DNA from 2 places in the Cupriavidus sp. HMR-1 genome. Region 2 is predicted to be linked to the other one. Evidence: riboswitches for the same ligand, from Rfam matches in the RefSeq annotation. Region 2 holds a riboswitch; the other holds the start of a gene.
The links. A riboswitch is a leader RNA that binds a small molecule or an ion and turns the genes downstream of it on or off. The one in region 2 is predicted to bind glycine.
Positions count from the first base shown of each region.

Region 1: another riboswitch for glycine. It lies ahead of D769_RS26700 (D-amino acid dehydrogenase); the one in region 2 lies ahead of gcvT (glycine cleavage system aminomethyltransferase GcvT).

Region 1 is NZ_ANKP01000250.1:2,224-11,105, forward strand. It holds gene D769_RS26690 (amidohydrolase family protein) at 1-737, shown strand, start outside; tRNA gene D769_RS26695 (tRNA-Leu) at 845-931, shown strand; gene D769_RS26700 (D-amino acid dehydrogenase) at 1,149-2,417, opposite strand; glycine riboswitch at 2,591-2,690, opposite strand; gene D769_RS26705 (cytochrome b/b6 domain-containing protein) at 2,725-3,279, opposite strand; gene D769_RS26710 (PepSY domain-containing protein) at 3,282-3,548, opposite strand; gene D769_RS26715 (DUF190 domain-containing protein) at 3,757-4,080, shown strand; gene D769_RS26720 (PLP-dependent aminotransferase family protein) at 4,090-5,313, opposite strand; gene D769_RS26725 (DUF1338 domain-containing protein) at 5,343-6,362, opposite strand; gene D769_RS26730 (tripartite tricarboxylate transporter substrate binding protein) at 6,419-7,411, opposite strand; gene D769_RS26735 (LysR substrate-binding domain-containing protein) at 7,571-8,476, shown strand; gene D769_RS26740 (Dyp-type peroxidase) at 8,686-8,882, shown strand, end outside.
Region 2 is NZ_ANKP01000131.1:9,775-18,656, reverse strand. It holds gene D769_RS17170 (ATP-binding protein) at 1-994, opposite strand, end outside; gene D769_RS17165 (response regulator) at 999-1,730, opposite strand; gene D769_RS17160 (UvrD-helicase domain-containing protein) at 2,056-4,143, opposite strand; gene D769_RS17155 (glycine zipper 2TM domain-containing protein) at 4,436-4,657, shown strand; glycine riboswitch at 4,812-4,899, shown strand; glycine riboswitch at 4,921-5,040, shown strand; gene gcvT (glycine cleavage system aminomethyltransferase GcvT) at 5,148-6,275, shown strand; gene gcvH (glycine cleavage system protein GcvH) at 6,380-6,760, shown strand; gene gcvP (aminomethyl-transferring glycine dehydrogenase) at 6,846-8,882, shown strand, end outside.

The sequences.
Region 1 (8,882 bases), on a different contig from region 2:
TCGAGCGCACGATGGCCGACGGCGCGGCGTCGGTGAAGATGCTCTGCGAGGAAGCCGCCGAGCGCGGGTTGCGCGTGGACATGCATTGCGACGAAAGCGACGACCCGATGTCGCGCCATATCGAGACGCTGGCGAGCGAATCGGTACGGCTGGGTTTGCAGGGACGCGTCACGGGTTCGCATCTGACGTCGATGCATTCGATGGACAACTACTACGTCTCCAAGCTGCTGCCGCTGATGCGAGAGGCCGGCGTATCGGCCATCGCCAATCCGCTGATCAACATCACGCTGCAGGGGCGGCACGATACCTATCCCAAGCGGCGCGGCATGACGCGCGTGCCCGAGATGCTTGCCGCCGGCATTCCTGTGGCCTTCGGTCACGACTGTGTGATGGACCCCTGGTACAGCCTTGGCTCGGGCGACATGCTCGAGGTGGCCCACATGGGTCTGCATGTCGCGCAGATGACGGGGCTGGACGCCATGCGCGCGTGTTTCACCGCTGTGACAGAAACGCCGGCACGTATCCTGGGTCTCGAAGGCTATGGGATTTCGCCGGGCTGCCGCGCCGATCTGGTGCTGCTGCAGGCGCGGGACCCGGTGGAGGCGCTCCGCCTGCGCGCGACCCGGCTGGTGGTGATGCGGGCAGGGAAAGTCGTTGCCCGCACGACGCCGGCCACCGCAATGCTGGCGCTCGAGGGGCGACCGGCCAAAGTCGACTTCCAGCTACACCGGGCATGACGGTATGGAGAGTTTTTTGAAGAATCGATGAATTTTGTGTTGACAGAGATGGTCTTGCTCAGCATAATCTCTTTCTTCGCATCGCAGCAGCAATGCAGCGAAACGAAGCCCAGATGGCGGAATTGGTAGACGCACTAGGTTCAGGTCCTAGCGGTGGCAACACTGTGGAGGTTCGAGTCCTCTTCTGGGCACCAAATTCAGAAAAGCCCCGCGCAAGCGGGGCTTTTTTCGTTTCTCCGCCCGGAAAGAAAGGCCCTTGAGGGCCTTTCGCGAGGACGAGAAAAGGTTGCGCTTGCAAGCGCAACCCGGGGTCGCGCATGGGTGACCGAGTCCTCTTCTGGGCACCAGATTCGAAAAGCCCCGCGCAAGCGGGGCTTTTTTCGTTTCTACGCCCGGAAAGAAAGGCTTCCCTCAGCCGTTGCCCACCACCAATCCGCCAACGCCCACGCGCCCTTGCTGCTCCGTAGCGGCGTGGCGCACGACATCCCCCACCATCTCGGCCGTCACGGCGGACAGCGTCCAGCCCAGATGCCCATGCCCTGTGTTGTAGAACACGTTAGCGGCATGGCCCCGACCGACGCGCGGCATCATGTTTGGCATCATCGGTCGCAACCCCGCCCAGGGCACCACGCTGCGGGTGCTGACGCCGGGGAAGCAAGCATGGACCCAGTCGATCAGCGGACGGATGCGATCGGCGCGGATGTCGCGGTCGACGCCATTGAACTCTGCGGTGCCGGCTATGCGGAATCGGTCCACGCCCAGACGGCTGGTGACAAGCTTGGTTTCGTCGTCGAGCAGGCTGACCGTGGGCGCCGAGGCCTGGCTTTCGGCGTCGTTGAGGTTGACCGTGATCGAATAGCCCTTGACCGGGTAGATGTTCACGCGGTCTCCGAGTTGGCGCGCGAATTCGCGGCTGGCAACGCCGGCGCAGACGACCACGGCGTCGAATTCGCGTGATGTCGTCTGGCCATCGTCAGCCGAGACGATCGTTACTCGCCGGCCGCTGGTCGACACGGCGCTCACGTCCTGGTTGTAGAGCATCTGCACGCCCAGTCTGCGCGCCGCCGCAGCGATACCGGTGGTGAACTTGTGGATGTCGCCGGTAGAGTCGCTTTCGGTGTAGTAGCCGCCGTAGTACTCGCCTGCCAGCGTCGGCTCGATGCTTCGCATCTCGTCCGGGGTCACTGCGCGCCGTTCGAGTCCGCCTTCGGTGAGCAGCTTCGAGACTTGCCCTGCGTGATCGAAGCCCGCCTTGTCCCGATAGATATGCAGGATGCCGCGCCGCTTGAGGTCGAAGTCGATGCCCTCCGCCTCCGCCCACGCAAACAGGTGCTGGCGCGCGGCAATGGCAAGCCGCGTGGTCTCCACCGTGTTGCGGCGGTAATGCGGGATCGATGCGATGAACTCGGCGAACCAGCTCAGCTTGTGCCAGGTCGGACGCGGATTGACGAGCAGCGGCGCGTCATTGCGCAGCATCCACTTCAGGCCCTTGGCCAGCGTGGACCAGTGCGTCCAGACTTCCGCGTTGGAGGCGGAGAGCTGTCCGCCGTTGGCGAACGAGGTTTCCATGGCCGCATAGCGGTGCCGTTCGAACAGGGTGACGGAGAACCCGCGTTTGGCCAGGGCGTAGGCCGTCGTGGCGCCGGTGATGCCGCCGCCGATCACTGCAATGGATTTCATGTCGAAGGTCTTTCAGGACGTCGTGGGATGGCAGTCCGCCGCGCACCATGCGCGGTTGCGGACGCCCCCTCTGTCCTTGACCTGAGAGATTCGCGGCACACGAACAATACGCGTGCCGCTTGCTCCTTCGGTACCGCCGGCTGACGTGCAAGCCGGGGTTCTTCAGAGTTCAATGGCGGGTACCGGTCCTTTTGCCTGAGAGTTTCCGGGGCGGTTGCTCCTTCGGCGCTGTGTCGGCCGGGCGGCTGGCACAGACTCTCCCGATACACGCGGGGTAAAACGATGGCAACTATGCCATATAAATCCGCTAGCGGTGCGGATCACCTGGCTTGCGCCCCGTGATCATGGCAGCGACGAGGTTCTCGCGGCCCTTGATGCTCATGACGATGGCCGCGGCCACATGCAGGATCACCAGCGCCAGCAGCCCGTTCGCCAGCCAGCGATGGATGTCGACTGGCAAATCCTCGCCCCAGAACGCATCGAGACGCGAGATCCAGCCGGTGACCGCCAGCGCCAGGATCAGCGCCCACATGGCCAGCATGGCGACGGCGCCCAGCGGCGTATGGCTGACATACCGCGGCGCGCGGCCGGCGACCAGTGCCTTGCCATAAGCCAGCATGGCGGACGGACGTGGCAGCCATGTGCGGAAACGCGCAGGCTGGCTGCCGATGAAGCCCCACAAGACCCGGAACAGCACCAGCCCCGCGGCGATGTAGCCGAGGGTCCGGTGCACCTTGTCTCCGGAGTCCTGGACGAGGTCAAAGCAGACGATGGCCGCCACGCTCCAGTGCGTGAAGCGCACGACCACGTCCCAGACGCGAATCGTGTCGGGGGCGTTCGTCCGGTCCGCGGGCGCCGACATGCTTAGCTGCCGATTTCCGATTTGACGATTTCAAGCGTCTTGGTGTCGAAGTAGATCTCGGCCTTCTTGCCATCCTTGGTCGTGCCGTAGATCTCGTAGCAATTGCCGTCCACCTTGAACTTCTTGATGTTGTAGCCCTGTTCCTGGATCTTGGCCTTGGCATCGGCTTCCGGCATCCATTCGGATTTCGGGTGCTTGGCGCAGTTGGCGCCGGCGAAAGCGGCGGTCGAGAACACTCCGGCAACGAGGAAAGCGGCAATCTTCTGCATGAACTTCTCCGGCAATGAGCCCCGCAAGGGGCGATGGCGGCATCCTAACTCAGAATGAGAGCCATTCTCAACACTGGGTTTCCCAGGGGGTGTCGGGCGCTCGCGGCCCAGCGGCTGGTCTTGGACCATTGCAGTCACCTGGCATACGATGAAACTGCCACGTGGGGGGCTCCAGCTTCTGGCCAATCCGGACCCGCAGGGAGATGTCATGCAGGGCTATCAACTCACCTTCTACACCCAGGAAGGTCGGCGCTATCACGGCAAGCAGCTATCGCACTGGCTGATGCAGGTGATGCGGGAGATGCAGATTCGCGGCGCCACGCACACGGTGGCGGCGGAGGGAATCGGGCACGACCATCGCTTCCACTCCTGGCACTTCATTGAACTTGCCGATCGGCCGGAAGAGGTGACTGTGGTTGCCACGGTCGAAGAGGTGGAGGCGCTGCTGGAGCGCCTGCGTCACGAAGACATCCGCCTGTTCTATGCGAAGACGCCGGTCGAGTTCGGCTTCGTCGGCACGCTCGATATCTGAGCGCCTGGCTCAGGCCGGATTGATGACGGATACCCCGGCACGCGCCGCGGCCCGGGCAAGCCGCGCCACGCCTTCCTCGATCTGCGCCGGATCGGCGCCCACGAACGACAGCCGGAACGCGGGGCGCGCGCGACGCTCTGCATAAAAGCCGGCACCCGGCACGAACAGCACTTTCTCTGCGATGGCATGGGGCAGCAGCGCCGCCGCGTCGTCGATGCCATCCACGGATACCCACAGGAACATGCCACCGGCGGGATCCGCAAACCGGATGCGCGTGCCGAACGCCTGGCGCAACGCCGTCGTCAGCCGATCGCGCTTGTCGCGGTAGACCGCCACTTCCCGCCCGACCTGCGCGGGCAGGTTTCCGGCCTGAAGGTAGTGCGCGGCGGTCAGTTGCAGCCATGGCGGCGTGCACAGGTCCGACACCTGCTTGGCGATCACCGCGCGGCGCACGATCTCCGGCGCGGCCACCATCCAGCCCAGCCGCAGTCCTGGCGCCAGCGTCTTCGACAGGCTCGCGAGATGCACGAGCCACGGGCGCGCGCCGGGTACCTGATTGCAAAGCGCGAGCAGCGACGGCGGCGGCGGACCGTCGAAGCACAGCGCGCCGTAAGGATCGTCCTCGACCAGCACGATCCCGTGCTGTGCCACCAGTTCCAGCAATTGAAGCCGGCGCGCGGGTGACAGCGTGGCGCCGGTTGGATTGGCGAAGGTCGGCACCGTGTAGATCATGCGCGGACGTGCCGGCGCGTCCGCGAGCATCGCCTCCAGTGCGTCGACGTTCATGCCGTCATGGTCAGACGGCACGCCGCGCACGTCAGCGCCGGCCAGCCGCAGTGCCTGCAGCGTGGCCGAGTAGGTGGGTTCTTCCACCAGCACAAGGCTGCCCGGCTCCACCAGCGCGCGCACGAGAAAATCGAAGCCCTGCTGCGAGCCGCTGGTGACCAGCAGTTCGTCCAGGGCGACGGCCGCGCCACGCTCCGCCATCAGGGCCGCCAGCGCCTGGCGCAGCGCAGGCGTGCCCTCCGTCGCACCGTACTGCAGGCACTCGGCAGGACGTTCACGCAATGCCTGCGCGGATGCCGCGCCGATGCCTTCCACGTCGAACAACGCGGCGGACGGATAGCCGCCAGCGAACGAGATCATCTCCGGGTCGGAGAGATACTTGAACAGCTCGCGGATCGGCGAGCCTTGCGGCTCGCGTAGCGCGGGAACGAAGGGGTAGGCGGTCATGGCGCGCTCGTGGTTGCGGACGTCGTGCTTCAGCAGGCCGCGGCGGTCATCTTGAAGATGCCCTGCGCATTGCCGGCGTCGAAGCCCAGGTCCGTGCGCGTGATGGCCTGTGCCTCGTCGACGTAGCGATCGCGCGTGATGAACTCGTAGAACGAACCCGGTACCTCGCGCACCACCTCGTCACCGCTGGCGCCAACGAACGCGCGGCGAACCGGATCGGCGCGGAACGCGGTCTGCTTCACGCGGCCGCTTTGCGACACCTCGACCTTCTCCTTCATGGGGCGGCCCACACGCTTCTGTTCGTCCGATACCGCGAAGACGTCCTCCACGCGGTCGGTGGCGTGGTTGAATGCATTCCCTTCGGTGGCGATCCACGCCATCTCGGACGACTCGGCCAGCAGGCGTTCGTAGTCGTTCAGATGCGGTGTGGCGTGCTGACGCTCGAAGCAGCCGGCCAGCAGGTCGATCAGCTCCCCGGCATCGGCCAGCGGCAGCGCGCCGTCACGTTCCAGTTCCCACAGTAGCGACTGCGCGCGCGGCGTGAGCGGATCGACGGAGTTGCCGACGACGTGGCTCACGGCTTGCTGGAATTCCTCGCTATAGCGCTCGGGATGGAATTCGCTGAGGAAGAACTGCGCGATTTCCTCCGGCGCATCGGCGTGGGCATACGAGCGGCCCGTCATGCCGATGCGGTCGAGCGGATACGTGCCATTGAGGCGGTAGCCGAGCGGGCGCAGGATACGCGTGAAGGCTGCCTCGCCTGCGGGCAACGCGCCGTTCTCCTGCCAGCGCACGGTGCGCAGCGCGCCGTGGTCGAAGTGCACCTTGCCGCCCGCGGCCGCTACATCCTCCGTGTAGGCCTTGCCGGTGGGCACGCGATCCAGGATGCCGGCGAACAGCACCAGGTTCAGCGCATGAGCGATCTCGGCGCGCGTGGGGTGACCCAGCTTGCCGGTCGGCAGCGTGGGTGTGGCCACCAGTTGCGAGAGCCGCGTGGCGGCTTCGGTGCCGAGGCTAAGGGATACGAGCGAGGTGACGTTGGAAATCATGATGAGATGCCGCGCGGGGACGCGCGGAAAGGCAGTTGGAATAACGTAGGTGGTTTTCAGTCCACCGAGGCGCCGGACAGTCGGACGATGTCGCCCCACTTCTGGCGATCCTTCTTCAGAACCTCGGCGAAGGCATCGGGCGTGCTCGGTGCCGGTTCGGCGCCGAGTTCGCGCATCTTGGCCTGCACGGCGGGCTCGCCGAGCACGCGCGTCAGGTCCTGGCTAATCTTCTGCGCCACGGCTGCAGAGGTACCACGCGGTGCGAGCAGACCGAACCACGGGCTGGCGTCGAAGCCTGGCACCGGGCCGGCGGCGGCGACGGTTGGCACATTGGGCAACGCCGACGAGCGTGCCGGCGTGGTCACCGCCAGCGCCTTGAGCTTGCCCGAACGGATGAACGGCAGCGAAGCCGGCAGGTTGTCGAACATCACGTCGACGCTGCCGCCCATCAGGTCGGCGATGGCCGGGCTGCTGCCCTTGTAGGCGACGTGGCTCATCTCCGTGCCAGTCATGCGCTGGAACAGTTCGCCCGCGAGGTGCGTGGAGGTGCCATTGCCGGCCGATGCCATGTTCACGTGTTTCGGATGCGCCTTCAGATAGGCGATCAGTTCGCCCAGCGTCTGCACATGGGCGCGCTCGGCGAAGGCCGGTGACACCACGACCACGTTCGGCACCTTGGCGACCATCGTCACCGGCACGAAGTCGGCGCCGGCGTCGTAGGGCAGCTTCTTGTACAGCGTCGGATTGATGCCGAACTCGCCCACCGAGCCCATCAGCAGCGTGTACCCGTCGGCCGGGGACTTGGCCGCCGTGCCGGTGCCGACGATGCCGCCCGCGCCCGGACGGTTGTCGACGAGGACGGTTTGCTTCCACTGGATCGCGAGCTGGTCGCCGATCAGGCGCGCCACCATGTCGGTGGTGCCGCCCGGTGGATACGGCACGATGATGCGTACGGGTTTGGCCGGGAATTCCTGGGCGGCGGCGATGCCGGGAACAGCCGCGCCGAATGCGAGGCCGGCAGCTGCGAGGGCGCTGATCAAACGCTTCATGTTGTCTCCCTGTCCTGCTTGTCTTTGTTCGTTCTGGGGTGCCGCGTTAAGAGGGGGCGCGGCGGTGCGAGTTCGAATCGTTCCTCATCAAGCTGACGGTTTCAAGCGAGATTTCGGTATAGGATGATGACTTTTAGTCAACAAGTCCGTCCCCGCCTCATGCGCCAACGTCTTCCGAGTCTGTCCAACCTGCGTGCCTTCGACGCGGCGGCGCTGCATCTGAATCTGCGGCGCGCGGCGGCGGACCTGTACATCACGGAGAGCGCGGTATCGCGCCAGATCGCCTCGCTGGAAAGCCTGCTTGGCGTGCAGCTTTTTCACCGGGCCAATCAGCGCATCACGCTGACGGCGGCGGGGGTGCTCTACAGCCGCCAGGTGCGCGAGATGCTGCGCAAGCTGCAGCGCGACACGCTGGACATCATGGCGCACGAAGGTGTGGGTGGCACGGTGGAACTGGCGTGCGTGCCAACGCTGGCCGTCGAGTGGCTGATTCCACGGCTGCCGGGTTTCTATGCCCGCCACCCGCAGGTCATCGTCAACATCCGCGCGCAGTCGGATGTCTTCCTGTTCGAGGGCACGCCGTACGACGCGGCGATCCACTTCGGCGAGGCGGTCTATCCGGGCGCGCGGGTGGACCGGATGTTCGGCGAGGAGTCGGTGGCCGTCTGCCATCCAGACTTTTTTGGCGGCAAGAAGCGGGTCAGCGTCAACGACATCGCGCGATCGCCGCTGCTGCACCTGGTCACGCGCAGCTTCGGCTGGAAGCAATGGATGGAGGCCGCCGGCATTGACGATGTCAATGCGTTGCGCGGCGCGCGCTATGACCACCACAGCATGGTCATCAGCGCGGCGCGCGCGGGGCTTGGCATCGGGCTGGTGCCGCGTTTCCTGGTGGAGGAGTACCTGACGCGCGGGCTGCTGGTGACACCCGTGGCGCGATCACTGCGCGCGACGAGTGCGTACTACCTCGTGGTGCCCGACAACCAGCCAATGAGCGATGCGATGGGGCACCTGCGCGAATGGTTGCTGGAGGCAGCGGGTGAGTTCGTGGGCGTCGCGACGTAGAGGGAGCCTCGAGGGAACGACCTTGTGACTTCGCGTTGTGACTTCGCGTTGCGCCAAGGCTTGAGTGCCGTATACGATGGGGTACGGAACATGGTCGTGGTCCCGGAAACCCATGCCAAGGTGTGGCTTTCCCAACTAGTGCACGTGTTCTAGTCTTGAAGACTGTCTGGCGCAGTCAGCGTCTGAAGCTATAACCATACTCACTCCCCATGCCAAACGACCCGATCGAACCCCAGGCCGTCTATCAACCTATTACCCGCAGCGCGATCTTCATCGTCGCGACGCTGACGCCCGGTGCCGAGCACGCCGCGACCGTGCGCGCCTGGTGCGCGGATGTCGCAGCGCTCGTGCGGTCCGTCGGCAAACGTGTGCCGGGCGGCAACCTGTCATGTGTCTGCGGCTTTGG
Region 2 (8,882 bases):
ACGCCAGCAGCGGCACGGCGGTGCCGGAAAGCCGCACGTCCTGACCCATTTCCTGGGCATCGTCGACGATGGCCTGCAGCAGTGCCAGCACGTCCACGCGCTGGCGCGGGCCGGCGGCATCGTCTCGCTCGCGCAGGTAGTACAGCGTGGCGTCAATCAGTCCGTTCATCTCGGCCAGATCCTGGCGCAGACGGTAACGCACGTTGTTGTCCTCGATGCGCTCGATGCGCAGGCTCATGCGCGTCAGCGGCGTGCGCAGGTCGTGCGACACCGCCGCCAGGAAGCGCGATTGCTGCGCCAGCTGGGTGCGGATGCGCTGCTGCATCAGGTTCAGTGCCCGGGTAGCGTCACGCGCTTCGGCTGGGCCCGTCTCCTCCTCCAGCGGTGGCGCGTGGACGTCCTGCGCCAGCCGGTTCGCACCACTGGCCAGTTGCTGCACGGGCCGCGCCAGCAGACGCGCGCCAACCCACGATGCAATCAGGATGGCCACGAGCTGGAACAACATGCCCAGGTGCGGCGGCCAGATACCTCGGATATGGAAACCGGACGGTGGCCCAGGCGGCCCAGGGGGTCCGGGTGGCATGAGCACGCCACCTTTCTGCATGCGGAATGCGTCGGGATGCAGCGGGGGCCCGTCGTTGTCGCCGTCGTCATCGTCGTCATTGGCGTTGGGCGGCGGTGGCGGTCCGTGCGGATGGCTGAGCGACGCCAACGCGCCTGGCAGTGGTGCCGGCAATGGGTGGCCGGCCGCCTCGGCTTCCGAGGCGGCGCGGCGCATCCGTTCCATGTAGCGCTCCGAACCCGGGCGCGGGAAGAACCCCTCGATCACGGTCACGCCCAGCACGTGAACGGCAAGCATGATCGCGGCCATCACGAAGAACAGCCGCACGAACATCGAATCGAAGCGCCTTCGGGGCGTCTCCAATGTGCTGGAACGCAATTCTGGCCGCACCATTGGTGGATCGTCCGCCGATGGCGGCATCTGCGCTGCCATGCCGTCAGTGCTCCACGGTGCCCGTGAAGACGTACCCTTCGCCGCGCACGGTGCGGATCAGTGCCGAGTCGCGCGGATCGTCACGCAGCTTCTGGCGCAGACGGGACACCAACAGGTCGATGCTGCGATCGAACACGTCCAGATCGCGCCCACGCGCGGTGTTGATCAGCATCTCGCGATCGAGCACGCGATTGGGATGCTCGATGAATGTCAGCAGCAGCCGGAATTCCGCGTTGGAAAGCGGCACCACCGTGTCCTCGGCATCCACCAGCTGGCGCAGCGTGGTGTTCAGTCGCCATGCCGCGAACCGGACTTCATGCCCGGGCGCGGCCGGTGCCGGACGTCGCACGTCGGCACGGCTGCGACGCAGCACGGTATGGATGCGCGCCACCAGCTCGCGCATCTCGAACGGCTTGGTCACGTAGTCGTCCGCGCCCACCTCGAGTCCCACCACGCGATCGGCCAGTTCCGCCCGCGCGGTCAGCATGATCACAGGCAGGTTGCTGGACTCCCGGATTTCGCGGCACAACGTCAGGCCGTTCTCGCCGGGCAGCGAGAGGTCCAGGATGACGAGGTCGTATTCCTGCTTCGACATCGCCGCACGCATGGCAGTGCCGCCTTCGGCACCATCGGCCTCCATGCCGAATGTGGCGAGGTATTCGGCCAGCATGGCCCGGATTTGTGGGTCGTCGTCGACGATCAGCAGGCGGATTGGCAGGGCGGGGGACAGGTCCATGGGCGAGCTTGCAGATGGGAACGGCCGCGGAACCGCGGCCGGATGGAGCACCCAATGTACCAGCTTGCCCATTACAAGCGATGCCGGTTTTGTATCAAACTTGATACGTGCTTAAAACGCCACAAGCGACGAGAGGCGGAAAAAAACGCCCCCGGTGCTGCCGCATCCGGGAGCGCTCAACAGGGAAGAAGCCGGGCTCGCATGCGCCCAGCACACACCGCAAACCGAAGGGTAGGCGCGATGTGTCGCGACAGACGCCGAGACGAAAGCGCGCACGCCAATCGTAGAGAGCCGGTCATCCCGAAGCTTGTCCGGCTTGTATCAATCACCCCGCCGCAGGCTTGCCGAGCAGCGCCTTGAGCCCGGCCAGACGATCCTTCGGGCTCATGGCCGGGGTCTCGTCCTTCGGGGCGGGGTCGTCCTCCAGCTTCATCTCGGCGATGAAACGCGACGGCTCGCACGCATACGTATCGCGGGCGCGCTTGCGCTTCTTGCACCAGCTGATCTGCAGACTGCGCTGCGCGCGCGTGATGCCCACATACATCAGGCGGCGCTCCTCCTCGATCTTCTCGTCGCCCATTTCCTCGTCCTCGCGCGAGTGAGGCAGGATGCCCTCTTCCACGCCGACCAGGAACACGTGCGGGTACTCGAGCCCCTTCGACGCGTGCAGCGTCGACAGTCGCACCGCATCGGGATCTTCCTCGCGGCCTTCCAGCATGCTCATCAGCGCCACGGTCTGCGTAAGTTCGAGCAGGTTCTTGCCTTCGTCGCCGAAACCATCGGCGGTGTCGAATCCGGTGGCCGCGCCCTCGCCTTCCGGCTCGGGACGCGTGCCCTTGCGTTTGAGCCAGTCGAGGAATTCGAGCGTGTTGGTCCAGCGTGATTGCGCCTGCCGTTCATCGAAGGTGTCGTAGAGGTAGGCCTCGTAGTGGATACCTTCCATGAGATCGTCGAGCACCACCGTGGCCGGGTCCGTCTTCGCACGATCGGCCAGCCGCACCATCGACTCGCTGAACGTGCGCAGCGGCTCAAGCTGGCGCGGCTGCAGCTTCGCCTCGATGCCACCCATCATGGCCGCCTCGAACAGCGATACCTTGGCCTGGCCCGCGAACGTGCCGAGCACTTCGAGCGTGGTGTTGCCTACGCCACGACGCGGCGTGGTGATCGCGCGGATGAATGCGGGATCGTCGTCGGGGTTGGCGATCAGGCGCAGGTAGGCGCAGATGTCCTTGATTTCGGCCTTGTCGAAGAAGCTCTGGCCGCCGGAGAGCACATACGGAATGCGCTCGCGGCGCAGGATCTGTTCGAACAGCCGGGCCTGGTGATTGCCGCGATAGAGGATTGCGTAGTCACGGAACTGCGCGCGCCGCTCGAACTTGTGCGCGGACAGCCGGAATACCACTGACTCTGCCTCGTGCTCCTCGTCGTTCATCGGGTGGATCGCGATCGGATCGCCCATGCCGTGTTCCGACCACAGCTTCTTGTCGAACAGCTTCGGGTTGTTGGCGATCACCGCGTTGGCGGCTTCCAGAATCCGCACGGTCGAACGGTAGTTCTGTTCGAGCTTGACCACCTTCAGACTCGGGAAATCGGACTGCAGCAGGCGCAGGTTGTCGAGCGTGGCGCCACGCCAGCCATAGATCGCCTGATCGTCATCACCCACTGCGGTGAATGCCGGCGCGCGCAGATGCGACCCACCGGCCAGCAGCTTGAGCAACTGGTACTGGCACGCGTTGGTGTCCTGGTACTCGTCGACGAGGAAGTAACGCAGGCGGTTCTGCCACTTCAGTTGCACGGCTTCGTCGCGCGCGAACAGTTCGGCGGGCAGGCGGATCAGGTCGTCGAAGTCCACCGCCTGGTAAGCGTGCAGCGTGGCCACGTAATTGCGATACACCATCGCGGCCTGGTGCTCGTCGGCATCGCTCGCCTGCGCAAGTGCCGTCTCCGGATCGATCATGCCGTTTTTCCACAGCGAGATCGTGCTCTGCACGCTGCGGATCAGCTTCTTGTCCGTGGTGCCAAGCTGCTCCTGCACCAGACCGAAGCAGTCATCGGAATCCATGATGGAGAACTGCGGCTTCAGGCCAAGGTGCTCGGCTTCCATGCGCAGGATCTGCACGCCGAGCGAATGGAACGTGCAGACCGTGAGCTGTTTGAGCGGAATCCGCTTGCCCTCGCGCGTGGTCTTGCCCTCCATCAGCTTGCCGATGCGCTCCTGCATCTCCTTGGCCGCCTTGTTGGTGAACGTGACGGCGGCGATGTGGCGCGGCTCGAACCCCTTGTCCTCGATCAGGTGCGCGATCTTCTGCGTGATCACGCGCGTCTTGCCCGATCCGGCACCCGCCAGGACGAGGCATGGCCCGTCGAGATAGCGAACGGCTTCGGATTGCGCGGAATTGAGCCCGTGGGACATGTGATCTTTGATGAGGATTGGCCAGGATCGGCCGAAAAGGCGCGGATGAAGCACACCGGAGCCGGTGCGCCAAAGCTGGCGATGTTAACACGTGCCTCGTGTCACGCGCCTCGTGTCTGGTCGCACCCTGCACGTGTGTCGGAGACCGTCCTACGGCAAGCGTTTCGAGCCCGTAACAATCGTAAGCCGCGGGCACCCGGGCACGGCATCGGCCTCTCACTTTTCACAGCGTGCCGGTATGGCTGGCGCGCGTGGCAGTACCGCATGTCGACAACAAAGCACTGGAGGCCATATGACTACGTTCCGCACGATTTCGAAGCTCACACTGATTGGTGTCACGCTTGCTGCCTTTGGCGGCTGCGCCGACATGACGCCGAAGCAGCGCAACACGGCGATCGGCGCGGGCGTCGGTGCCGTGGGTGGCGCCGTACTGACCGAAGGCAGCCCGCTGGGCACGCTCGGCGGCGCCGCCGTGGGTGGCGTGATCGGTAACGTCACGACCAAGGGTCACTAAGGGTTGTCCCAGGGCCGCTCATCAAGGGCCTGTTACCGGGCGCGATGACGGCCACTGACAGGTTGGCGAGGGCCGCCCGCAACGGGCGACCACGCACGGGACCGGGCCTGCCGCACGAGGTTTGACAAAGGCAGACCGGTCCCGTACATTCACGCGCATCCGGCCGGGAGAGCGCGCAGCGATTGCGCCGCCGAAGGGGTATCACCCGAAAACTCTCAGGCACCATGGACTGGCTGGATCGGCATGCAACATGCACACAATGCATGCCGCACTCTGGAGAGCGACATCCGCTATTGCAAGGCAATGGTGAGCATGTCCACCGAAGGGGCGCACGAAGCACCACGCTTCGTAATCTCTCAGGTATCGAGGACAGAGGGGTCATCCGCGGCAGCGGACTGGTAGCGCATTGGCGCGACCGGACGCTGCGGCGGATGACCCTTTTTTCGTTTTCGAACCACGGTTTTCGAACCGAGCGCCCCCAAGGACATCCATGACGCTCCAGGCCACGCCCCTCAACGCCATCCACCGCGCCCTCGGCGCCCGCATGGTCGACTTCGGCGGTTGGGACATGCCCGTCAACTACGGCTCCCAGATCGAGGAACACAACGCGGTACGCGCCGACGCCGGCATGTTCGACGTCTCCCACATGTGCGTGGTGGACCTGAGCGGCACCCACACGCGCGCCTTCCTGCGCGGCCTGCTGGCCAACAACATCGACAAGCTGCAAACGCCGGGCAAGGCGCTCTATTCGTGCATGCTCGACGAGAAAGGCGGCGTCATCGACGACCTGATCGTCTACTTCTTTGCCGAGGACCGGTTCCGCCTGGTGGTCAACGCCAGCACGGCCATCGGCGACATCGAATGGATCCAGTCCCGCAACACGGCCACCGGCAGCGGCGTGACGATCACCCCGCGCCGTGGCGACCTGGCCCCGGCCGGCGTGAGCAAGCTGGCCATTGTTGCAGTGCAGGGTCCGAACGCACGCCAGAAGGTGTACGACGCATTCCCGTCGACCCAGCCCGCCGACGCGCTCAAGCCTTTCAACGCGGTGGTGGTGCACGACGCCGAGATGGGTGAACTGATGGTGGCCCGTACCGGCTACACCGGTGAAGATGGCTTCGAACTCGTTGTGCCGGCAGAGAACGTCGCGGGCATCTGGGAAAAGCTGTCCGCCTCGGGCGTGCGTCCCGCCGGACTCGGCGCGCGCGACACGCTGCGGCTGGAAGCCGGCATGAACCTGTACGGCCAGGACATGGATATCCACACCTCGCCGCTCGATGCGGGACTGTCGTGGACCGTCGACCTGCAAAGCGAGCGCAACTTCATCGGCAAGTCGGCGCTGCTGGCCAGTGGCCAGCAAAAGACCTTCGCCGGCCTGATCCTGCGAGACAAGGGTGGCGTGCTGCGCGCGCACCAGAAAGTCATCACCCCGGCCGGCGACGGCGAAATCACCAGCGGCACGTTCAGCCCGTCGCTGGCGCAATCGATCGCCTTTGCCCGCCTTCCCCGCGACATTGCCCCCGGCACCGAGGTGCAGGTGGAGATTCGCGACCGCAAACTGACCGCGACTGTGGTTAAACTGCCGTTTGTGCGCAATGGCAAGGCACTCGTGAGCTGAGGCATCGCCCGGCTTCACACCAACGGTCGCCCTTACATCCCCCCGGCGGGCCAGCCAGGGGGGATGCCTGAAACAAGAAACACACTGCATTCCGGAGAACCTCAATGAATTTCCCCGCTGACCTGAAGTACACCGAGTCGCACGAATGGGTGCGCGTCGAGTCCGACGGCACGCTGACGATCGGCATCACCGATCACGCGCAGGACGCGCTCGGCGACATCGTCTTCCTGGAACTGCCCGAAGTGGGCAAGTCGGTCGGCGCCGGTGACGCGCTTGCCGTGGTGGAATCGGTAAAGGCCGCCTCCGACATCTACGCCCCGGTGGCTGGCGAAGTGATCGCCGTGAACGAAGCCGCCTCGGCCTCGCCGGAATCGGTCAACGCCAATGCGTTCGACGCCTGGCTGTTCAAGCTGAAGCCGGCCAACAGCGACGACGTGAACGGCCTGATGAGTGCCGACGCCTACAAGGCCAGCGTCGGCGCCTGAGCCCCGACACCCTGACTGATTCGATGCCGCAAACGCGGCGGCCAGGCTGACCACCTGCCGCCGCGCCCCCACGAGATTCCTTGCCATGAACGCCCCGCTCCCCATGAACGCTGCCGCCCAAGGTGCCCGGCCCACGCTGGCCGAACTGGAGGCGCGCGACGCCTTCGCCGCCCGTCATATCGGCCCCGATTCCGCCGAACAGCAACACATGCTCAAGGTGCTCGGTTTCGAGAGCCGCGCCGCGCTGATCGACGCCGTGGTGCCCGCCGCGATCCGCCGCCGTGACGGCATGTCGCTGGGCGAATTCACCGCACCGCTGACCGAGGAGGCCGCGCTCGGCCGCCTGCGCGCGCTGGCGGGCAAGAACCGCGTGCTCAAGAGCTTCGTTGGCCAGGGCTACTACAACACGCTCACGCCGGGCGTCATCCTGCGCAACATCTTCGAGAACCCGGCGTGGTACACCGCGTACACGCCGTACCAGCCCGAAATCTCGCAAGGCCGTCTGGAAGCGATGCTGAACTTCCAGCAGATGATCACCGATCTGACCGGCCTGGATATCGCCAACGCGTCGATGCTCGACGAAGGCACCGCTGCCGCCGAGGCGATGACGCTGCTGCAGCGCGTGAACAAGCACGCCTCGAACACGTTCTACGTGGCTGAAGACGTCCTGCCGCAAACGCTGGAAGTGGTTCGCACGCGCGCCCTGCCGCTCGGCATCGAGGTCAAGGTCGGCCCCGCCGCTGACGCCGCGCAGGCCCATGCCTTTGGCGTGCTCCTGCAATACCCGGGCGTGAATGGCGATGTGGCCGACTACCGCGCAATTGCCGAAGCCGTGCACGCCTCCGGTGGTCGCGTCGTGGCCGCTGCCGATCTGCTGGCGCTGACGCTGATCGCCGCGCCGGGCGAATGGGGCGCCGACGTGACCGTGGGCAACTCGCAGCGCTTTGGCGTGCCGCTCGGCTTCGGTGGCCCGCACGCGGGCTACATGGCCGTGAAAGATGAATTCAAGCGCTCGATGCCGGGCCGTCTGGTCGGTGTGACGATCGACGCGCAAGGCAACAAGGCCTATCGGCTGGCGCTGCAGACGCGCGAACAGCACATCCGCCGCGAGAAGGCCACGTCGAACATCTGCACGGCGCAGGTCTTGCTGGCCGTGATGGCGTCGATGTACGCGGTCTACCATGGTCCGCAGGGCCTCAAGCGCATCGCCCAGCGCGTGCATCGCCTGACTGCCACGCTGGCCGCCGGCCTGAAGACGCTGGGTCACACGCCGCTGAACGCTACGTTCTTCGACACGCTGACGCTGGAGACCGGCTTCAACACCGAGGCGTTCCACGCATCGGCGACGGCCCGTGGCATCAATCTGCGCCACGTGGACGCCACGCGCATCGGCATCTCGTTCGATGAAACCGCATCGCGCGACGACGTGATCGCGCTGTGGGAAATCTTCGCGCACGGCAAGGCCGTGCCCGACTTCGACACGATCGAGGCCTCGGTGCAGGACGGCTTCCCGGCGACGCTGGCGCGCCAGAGCGCGTACCTCACGCACCCGGTGTTCAACACGCACCACGCCGAGCACGAGATGCTGCGTTACCTGCGCGCGCTGGCGGACAAGGACCTCGCGCTCGACCGCACGATGATCCCGCTGGGCTCCTGCACCATGAAGCTCAACGCCACCAGCGAGATGATCCCGGTGACGTGGCCCGAGTTCAGCCACATCCACCCGTTCGCGCCGCTCGACCAGACCGTCGGCTATCGCGAAATGATCGACCAGCTTGAGGCGATGCTGTGCGCCGCCACCGGCTACGCCGCGGTGAGCCTGCAGCCGAACGCCGGCTCGCAGGGCGAGTACGCGGGCCTGCTGATCATCCACGCCTATCACGCCAGCCGTGGCGAAAGCCATCGCGATATCTGCCTGATCCCGTCGTCCGCGCACGGCACCAACCCGGCGTCGGCGCAGATGGCCGGCATGAAGGTGGTGGTGGTGGCCTGCGACGAGAACGGCAACGTCGATCTGGAAGATCTGGCCAGGAAGGCCGAACAGCACAGCAAGAACCTGGCCGCGATCATGATCACCTACCCGTCCACGCACGGCGTGTTCGAGCAGGGCGTGCAGCAGATC